Regions from separate parts of the Tepidiphilus baoligensis genome, predicted to be linked through region 1. Evidence: riboswitches for the same ligand, from Rfam matches in the RefSeq annotation. Region 1 holds a riboswitch; the other holds the start of a gene.

The links. A riboswitch is a leader RNA that binds a small molecule or an ion and turns the genes downstream of it on or off. The one in region 1 is predicted to bind cobalamin.
Region 2: linked by a shared signal. The riboswitch ahead of GV368_RS01630 (TonB-dependent receptor domain-containing protein) and the one ahead of GV368_RS05280 (energy-coupling factor ABC transporter permease) in region 1 are both predicted to bind cobalamin.

What each region holds. Positions count from the first base shown of each region.
Region 1 covers NZ_JAAAUB010000005.1:113,238-117,648, reverse strand. Annotated here, with positions in the region: gene GV368_RS11110 (recombination-associated protein RdgC) at 1-420, opposite strand, end outside; gene GV368_RS11625 (AtaL-like protein) at 417-875, opposite strand; cobalamin riboswitch at 1,701-1,914, shown strand; gene GV368_RS05280 (energy-coupling factor ABC transporter permease) at 2,036-2,716, shown strand; gene cobM (precorrin-4 C(11)-methyltransferase) at 2,716-3,510, shown strand; gene GV368_RS05270 (sirohydrochlorin chelatase) at 3,507-4,337, shown strand; gene GV368_RS05265 (precorrin-8X methylmutase) at 4,347-4,411, shown strand, end outside.
Region 2 covers NZ_JAAAUB010000001.1:320,702-325,112, forward strand. Annotated here, with positions in the region: gene pepN (aminopeptidase N) at 1-1,848, shown strand, start outside; cobalamin riboswitch at 1,855-2,069, shown strand; gene GV368_RS01630 (TonB-dependent receptor domain-containing protein) at 2,137-3,936, shown strand; gene panC (pantoate--beta-alanine ligase) at 3,947-4,411, opposite strand, start outside.

The DNA of each region.
Region 1 (4,411 bases):
GAGGCTGCCGGCATCGACGGCGAACCACCCTTCGCGCGGATCGATCCACACCGGCACGCGCCGGCGCCGGGTGAAGGCGCGCGGCAACCATTCGGCGCGGATGGCCTCGCGCAGGTCACGCAGTTCCTTGCGCGAGAGGGGATAGCCCCGCTCCTCGGCGATCGCCTCGGCGCGCTGTTCGGCCTCGGCTTTGACCACGCTCGCCGGCAGGAGGCGCTCCTCGCGCACCCAATGCGCCAGCCAGTGCCCCCCTACGTCCGCAATCGCCTCGTCATCGCCGAAGGGCGGCGCCCAGCCTTCGCTCGTCTCGTTCTGCGGCCCCACCGGCAGGAAGGGACGGCGGAGGAAGAGCTCGTTCCAGTAGGTGCGCCCTTCCGGACCATCCCAGCGGTAGAGGCGCAGGTTTTTGAATTCGATCATGCTTTTCCTCGTTTCTTTCGCGCGATCGCGACGATGCGCGCTATGGTGTCGGCATCGGCCGCGGCATAGGCCTGGGAAAGCCACTCGGCCACGGGCCGGCCGTCGGGCGCGAGCAGAGCCTCGTCCAGGGTGGTGTCATAGCGGAAATTCAGCCCGAGGCGTTCGCCTTCGATGACGAGCGAGATCTCCAGCGTTCCGCCGGGCCGGCCGTCCTGGGGTTCGACGACGAAGCGCAGACGTTTTCCCTCTTCCCACTCGACACGATCGCGGTAGCTGTCGTGGCCAAAGTGCAGCCGGCGCAGCACGTGCGCCGGGCCTCGCTCCAGGATGTCGCAGCCGGTCAGCCCCAGGACGAATTCCTGCGGATGCTCGATGCGCATCGCCAATCCCTGCCAGACCTCGGCGGCATCGAGTGCTTCTTCCGGAGCGAAGAACAGGCGGTGTTCGAAGTGCACGACGACGTCCCCTTGGAGGTTGCAGGGAAGTCTAGGGGCAAGGGGCGACGAGGGCAAGGGGCAGCAGACGGCAGGACAGACACGCCGAGATCGGTAGTTGTACACAGATCTTTTATAAAAACCTCTAGTGTTTACTATGCTCGACAAGGTTCTGTGGAAAACTGAGTAAAAACTATGATTTCGTTGGATTTTTCTTGATGGTGAATGAGGGGAACGAAGGGTTTGCAAGCGGTGTGATGTAGACGAATGCTTTCCGGGATCCAGAAAAAACGGGGAGTTTTCCCCAAACTTTCCCACGGTTTCCCTTCGCCTTGTCCACTGTGGCGTATCGGTCACAAAAAACATCAATTTAAAAATGGTTTTTGGTAGGAGAGCAAAAACATTCCTTTCTTCATGGTTTTTTTTTGGCGAAGGAGAAAGGGGTTGTCAACTAAATCAAGTAAACAAAAAACCATGTAAACAATGTTTCCTCCAAATCTGTGGATAACTTCTTGCCGTCCAAGGCATCCGCACGTTTCCCCGGCGGGAAAACTTTGGGAAAACCCTGGGATGAGCAGTGGGCGGTTTGGGGAGGAAATTCACCCGATGGGGAAATTTTCCATTGATCCACAAACGATTACCGGAGAATCCTTGTATCCGTGCACCGTCGGCGGGCTGGCGGGAGATGGCAGACAAACTCGCCTCAGAATTGGGACAGGCTTGTGGATAATTTTGTGAAAATCCCAGGATGAGACAAATCCGTTCAAGGACTTGCGCTCGTTTCTTCACGATCCACAGGAAGGAGGGCTGGAGTCCATGGCGTTGACATCGTGCGCGGCGGCGGTGTATCTTGCCTTTGCTTCGGGTGCCCGCTCCGACGTCTTGCGAGTGGGTGAAACGGGAAGCCGGTGAAGCGGGCATCGTCCTGCCATTCCGGCGCAGCCCCCGCTGCTGTGAGCCTGACGGGAAGCGCATCGGCCACTGTGCCTTCAACGGCATGGGAAGGCGCGCGAACCGGATGACGGCGAGCCAGAAGACCGGCCCGAAGTGCGTAGTTGGTGCGAGCCCCGGGGTGTGGGTTTGGCTGACGGTTCGGGGCGGTCCTTCTCTCTTCCCCTTTCCTCAGGCCCTTTCTCCTCGTGCGGCTCGTCTTGGCGAAGACTTCGCAAAGGAGACGGGTCATGCATATCGAACCAGGCGTCGTCACGGGCGCCAAACTCTTGTTGGGTCATGCCACTGCGGCCGCGAGCCTGGCCACCGCTTGGTGGCTCGCGGCCCGCGCGGTGAAAAAGGACGGGGTGGCGGCGCTCGCGTTGCGCACCCTCGTGGCGTCCTTCCTCGTGTTCTGTTTCTTCGAGGTCTTTCCCCATCGACCGGTGGGCGTGTCCGAGGTCCACCTCATCCTGGGCTCTACCTTGCTGCTGCTCTTCGGCCCTGCGGCGGCGGCTCTGGGGCTCGCCGGCGGGCTCCTCGCCCAAGGGATGTTCTTTGCGCCCGCCGATCTGCCGCAGTTCGGCATGAACGTGACCACTTTGCTCGTACCGCTCTTCGCCACGGCGCTCCTGGCCCGGCGTATCGTGGCACCGCACATTCCTTACGTCGAACTGCGTTATCGCGACGTGCTGCGTCTGTCGCTCGCCTACCAGGGGGGCGTGGTGTCGTGGGTGGCTTTTTGGGCGCTCTACGGTCAGGGGGTCGGCGCGGAAAACCTCGCGCAGGTGGCTTCGTTCGGCGCGGCCTACCTTGCGGTGGTGCTCGTCGAGCCGCTCATCGACCTGGCGGTGCTCGCGGCGGCCAAGGCTTGGCATCGCGGGAGGGAATCCCTGCTGTTGCAGCGGCGGCTCTTCATGGGTCGGGCCTGATGCCGGGGACGGTATGGTTCGTCGGCGCCGGCCCCGGCGATCCGGAGCTCCTCACCGTCAAGGGCAAGAAGCTGCTCGAGTGTGCCGGTGCCGTGCTCTTCGCCGGGTCGTTGGTGGATGCCGCCGTGACGCGTTACGCGCCGCCGGGTTGCCTCATCTGCGATTCGAAAGACATGACGCTCGAGGAGATGACCGAGTGGCTGGTGGCCGCGGCGAAGGCGCACGAGACGGTGGTGCGCCTGCAGACGGGCGACCCCACGCTCTATGGGGCGCTCATCGAGCTCACCCGGCCGCTCACGGCGGCGGGCATTTCCTGGAAGGTGGTACCGGGAGTGTCTTCGGCGATGGCGGCGATGGCGGCCGCGGGCGAATCGATGACCTTGCCCGAAGTGACGCAGACGGTGATCCTCACCCGGGTGGCCGGGCGTACGCCCATGCCGCCGGGTGAGGAGCTCGAGTCCCTCGCGGCGCACCGCAGCACGATCTGTCTCTTTCTCTCGATCACGCGGCTCGCCGAGGTCGAGCGGGGTTTGCGCGCGGCCGGTTGGGCGGAAGAATCGCCGGTGCTGGTGGTGCACAAGGCAAGCTGGGCGGACGAGGAGCGCATCGTGCGCACCACGCTGGGGGAATTGCGCCGGGCGTGCCGCGAGGCGGGGATCGTGAGTCAGGCGATGATCGTGGTCGGCCCCACGCTGGGGGCGGCGTCGTGGCCGGATTTGGCACGCAGCAAGCTCTACGACCCTTCCTTTACGCATCGCTGGCGCAAAGCAAAGACGAAGGAATGGGATACATGAACGAATGCACGGTGCTGGTGGTGGCGCACGGGTCGCGCGAGGCGACGGGAAACGTCGAGACCGCGGAATTCGTGGCGCGCTGGCGGCAGATGCGGCCACAATGGCGCATCGAACTGTGTTTCATCGAGCATGCCGAGATCCTGCTCGACGAAGGGCTCGATCGGGCGGCGGAAGGCGCGCGCGAGGTGGTGGTGGTACCGCTCATCCTCAACGCGGCCGGGCACGTGAAGATGGAACTGCCTGAGGCGATCGAGCGGGCGCGGGCGCGCCACCCGCAGGTGCACTTCGTGGCGCGCAGGCATCTGGGTATGGGAGCGGAGCTTTTCCCGCTCATCCAGCAGCGGCTGCAGGAGGCATTGCGGGAACTGGACGTGCCCGATCCGGCCACCACGGGCGTGATTTTGCTCGGACGCGGTTCATCGGATCCGGGAGGGAACGCGGAGCTCGCGAAAATGGCGCGCTGGGTGTTCGAGGCCAATGACCACGAGCTGGTCGATCTCGCCTTTACCGGCATCACCTGGCCGCGTCTGGAGACGGTGGTGGCGCGGCAGGTGAAACTCGGCATGATGCAGATCGCCATCGTTCCCGTGTATCTCTTCACCGGGGTGCTGATCGAGCGCATCGGGGCGCAGGTGGAGCGCCTGCGGCGGCAATATCCTACGGTGGCGTTCGCGCTGGCGCGTCATTTCGGTTTCGACGAGCGCCTCGTGGCGTTGCTGGAATCGCGGGTGACGAACGGGGAGCGAGAGGGGATGCTGGAGTGCGACGGCTGCAAATACCGCGCCGCCGCGGCCCACGAACATGCTCATGCGCATCATCACGGATGAGGGAGGATCATGACGGCGATCACCGAACAGCTCACAGCCTTGGGGCGCGCGATCGAGCACGATTCTTTCGCCAT
Region 2 (4,411 bases), on a different contig from region 1:
TATTTCCACAACTGGACGGGAAACCGCATCACCTGCCGCGACTGGTTCCAGCTTACTTTGAAGGAAGGGCTCACGGTGTTCCGCGAGCAGGAGTTCAGTGCCGACGAGCTGGCCCAGGCCGTGGGGCCCGAGCGAGCGGATTCGGCCCGGGCGGTGAAACGCATCGAGGATGTGCAGACGTTGCGCACGGCGCAGTTCCCCGAAGACGAGGGGCCGATGGCCCATCCCATCCGCCCCCAATCCTACCGCGCCATCGACAATTTCTACACCGCCACCGTGTATGAAAAGGGCGCCGAAGTGATCCGGCTGCTGCACACCTTGTTGGGGGAAAAAGGCTTTCGCGCCGGGATGGATCGTTACTTCGAGCGCTACGATGGCCAAGCGGTGACCTGCGAGGACTTCGTCGCGGCGATGGCCGAGGCGAACGGCGTCGATTTGACGCCGTTTTTGCGCTGGTACGAACAGGCAGGGACCCCGCGGCTGGTGGTCGAGGAAGACTGGGACGGCGACGCAGGGCGCTACACGCTGCATCTGCGGCAATTCACCCCACCCACGCCCGGACAGCCGGAGAATGGGCCGGTGATCCTGCCCGTCCGCCTGGGGCTGCTCGGTGCCGACGGCCGCGACCTGCCGCTCGTGCTCGCCGACGAGCGCGACGCTGTACCCGCACCCGAAGCGCCGCCAGCCGGAGGGATGCGGCCAATCGCGCCGCGCGATTCCGCCGTGGGCGCGACGACCCGCCTCTTCACCCTGACTGACGAGGCGCTCACGCTCGAATTCATCGGCCTGCCGCCGGGGCCGAAGCCGGTGCCTTCGCTCCTGCGGGGGTTCTCGGCGCCGGTGCGCCTGGTGTTCGAGGAGCCGGACGAGGCACTGCGCCATCGCATGGCCTACGATTCAGACGCCTTCAACCGCTGGGATGCGGCGCAGAGCTGGGCGCAGCGCCAGGTGCTGCGGCTGACCCGGGGCGAAACCGAAACGCTCGACGAGACCTTCGTCACGGCCTGGAAACAGCTGCTCGCCGATGAATCGCTCGATGCGATGTTCCGCGTCAAGGCCGCGGCATTGCCCGGTGAGCGCTGGCTGCTGGAGACGATGACGCCGGCCGATCCGGTGCGCCTGCGTACTGCGCTGGTGCGGTCCTCGATCGACCTTGCCCGGGCTGGACGCGATCTGTGGCCGCGCTGGCGGGATTGCGGATCTGCACGCCCCTATCGCTACGATCCCCTGGAGGCTGGCCGGCGTGCGCTCGCCGCGTTTGCCTGGCGCATGGAGGCGCTGCTGGGTGAGGACGAACGCTGCTCGCGCACGTTTGCCGCCGCCGACAATCTCACCGAGCGGCTGGCGGCGCTCGATGCGGCGCTCGCGCACCCCGATGAGGCGCTGGGCGAGGCGCTGCTCTCCGCCTTCGAGTCGCGCTATGCCGAAGACGATCTGGTGCTCGACAAGTGGTTCGCCCGCCAGGCGATGCGCTGGTCCTGGCATGGTGCTCCGGGGGCAGTGCTCGCGCGCGTGCAGCGTTTGACCGAGCACCGGGCGTTTCGCTGGACCAACCCGAACAAGGTCTACGCCTTGGTGCTCAACTTCTTCGCCAACAATCTCGCCGAAGCCTGCGCGGCGGGCGATCCGGCCTGGGCCTTCTGGCAGGAAGCGGTGCTGCGGCTCGATGCGACCAACCCCATCGTGGGATCGCGCCTTGCCCGGGCGCTGGAGCGTTGGCGGCGTTGGGCCGAACCATATCGCGCTGCCTTCGCGCCCGTGCTGGAGGCGACCCGCCGCCAGGTTCGTTCGACCGAAGTGCGCGAGATCCTCGATCGCATGGCCGACGAGGAGGTCGTGGCGCCTTGAGGTAGAATCACCCCTCACGTTTCTGGTGCCGCGGCCGGGGTTCTCCCGGCGCGGTGAAACGGGAAAGCGGTGCGCCGGATGTGTTTGTCTGGCAAATCCGCTGCTGCCCCCGCAACGGTAGGCGAGTGCGGGCGCGCCGAAATGCCACTGGGCTTGATGCCCGGGAAGGCGGCGCGTCAAATCTCGCGAGCCCGGAGACCGGCCAGGAACGCAGGGCGCAGGCGCGTGAATCCGCCTGCGGTGGGCTTTCCATTCGGGCCGGCGGGGTGGCCGGCCGAGGGGAATCATGTGAATCGCTTCGTCAAATCTTTGGTGGCCGCGTTGCCGCCTAGCCTGCTGTTGTCGTCTTTTTCTTTCGGAGTCGGGGCCCAGGAGGCGCTGGAGCCGGTCGTCGTGACGGCCACGCGGCAGCAGACGCGGGTCTCCGAGATCCTTGCCGACGTCACGGTGATCGAGCGCGAGGAGATCGAGCGCGCGGGAAGCGAGACCATCATCGATCTGCTCGCGCGTCAACCCGGCATCCAGATGGCGCGCAGCGGGGGGCCTGGGACGTCGGCCAGCCTCTACGTGCGTGGTACGAATTCCAACCAGACCAAGGTGCTGGTCGATGGCATCCCCATCAATTCCATTGACTCCAGCGGCTCGCCCCTGCGTTTTCTCTCCTTGGCCGACGTCGAACGCATCGAGATCCTGCGCGGGCCCGCCGCGACGATGTATGGGGCGGATGCCATCGGCGGCGTGATCCAGATCTTCACCCGGCGCGGTGCGCCCGGTCTGTCGGCCGAGGCGTTTGCCGGTTACGGTTCGTACGACACGGCGCAGGGCAGCGTCGGTCTGTCCGCGGGCAACGAACTCGTCCGCTTGCGGGCGGATTTCCAGCAAAGCCATAGCGGCGGCTTCTCCGCCATGAAAAATGCCTCTGGGCAGGACGCGGACGACGACGCCTACCGCAACCGCGGTGGCACCGCCTCGCTCGTGCTCACGCCGCTTGCCGGCCACGAGATGGGTTTCGTGCTGCGGCAAAACGACGGGAGGGCACATTATGATGATAGTTATAATGCATACCAGGATTTTCGTACGCAGCAGTGGCAGGTCTATACGCGTAACGCGCTGACCGATGCGTGGACGAGCACCTTGCGCATCGGGCACACCCTCGATTGGCAAAAACACGTCTCTTCCGGGCTCAGCCGATTTCGTACCGAGAACGACGAATACAGCTGGCAGAACGACGTGGCGCTTCCGCTGGGGCGGGCGATGCTCGCGCTCGAGCGCTTCGAGCAAAAGGCACCGTGGTTAGGGGATGCGCCGAGCGAGGAATCGATCGCCATCAACTCGGCCGTGGCTGCCTGGAGTGCTAACCTCGGGCCGCACCGCTGGCAGCTGAGCGCGCGGCACGACCAGCATTCGACCTTCGGGGGACAGGATACCTATGCGCTCGCCTACGGCTATCAGATCGCGCGCGAGTGGCGCGCCCACGCGAGCCTCGGGACGTCCTTCAAAGCGCCTTCGCTCTACGAGCTCTTTCATCCTAATTACGGCAATCCGCATCTGGAGCCGGAAAAAGGGCGCAACCGCGAAGTCGCGCTCGTATGGGAACGAGACCAGCAGTCGGCTTCGCTCACCTATTACCACAACCGGGTGAGAAACCTGATCGGCTGGGTGGTCTCTGATTTCTTCAACGTTAGTGAAGCGCGCTTCGAAGGTGCCACGCTCGCCTATGAAGGGGCTGCGGCGGGCTGGCAGTGGCGCACGAGCTACGACTGGTTGCAAGCGATCGATGAGACCACCGACAAACCACTCGCGCGCCGCGCGCGGCACAGTGCCACTGCCTCGCTGTGGCGCCAGTGGGGGGCGTGGAATGCCGGCCTCGAGTGGGTCGGCGTGGGACGGCGCTACAACGACAATACCAAGAGCGACGAGCTCGGCGCCTACAGCCTCTTCAACCTCGTGGCGAGCCATCGTTTCGCGCCGGACTTGAAGCTGGAGGCGCGCATCGACAACCTCTTCGACAAGAATTACGAAAGCGCGCGAGGCTACAATACGCCCGGCTTGAGCGCCTTCGTGGGGTTGCGCTATACGCCGCGCTGAAGCGCGCGATTCAGATCTCGAGGTTGTCGATGAGCCGCGTACTGCCCAGGCGCGCGGCGCCCAGCACGACGAGTTCCCGCTCGCCGGGCGCGGGGGGCTGCAAGTCGACGCGGCGGCGTACCGTGACGTAGTCCGGCTGCCAGCCGTGGGCGGCGAGCTCGGCCATTGCTTCCTCCTCCAGCCGGGCATGGTCGGCGGCTCCGGCGCGCACGGCCTGGGCGATGCGCGTGAGGACACGATAGAGGCGCGGCGCCTCGGCACGCTCGGCTTGCGAGAGATAGGTGTTGCGCGAGGAGAGCGCGAGGCCGTCGGCGGCGCGCACCGTCTCGCCGGCGACGATCGTCACCGGCAGGGCGAGCTGGCGCACCAGGTTGCGCAGTACCATGAGCTGCTGGTAGTCCTTCTTGCCGAAGAGAGCGACTTCGGGCTGCACGATGCCGAAGAGCTTGGTGACCACGGTGGCCACACCGCGGAA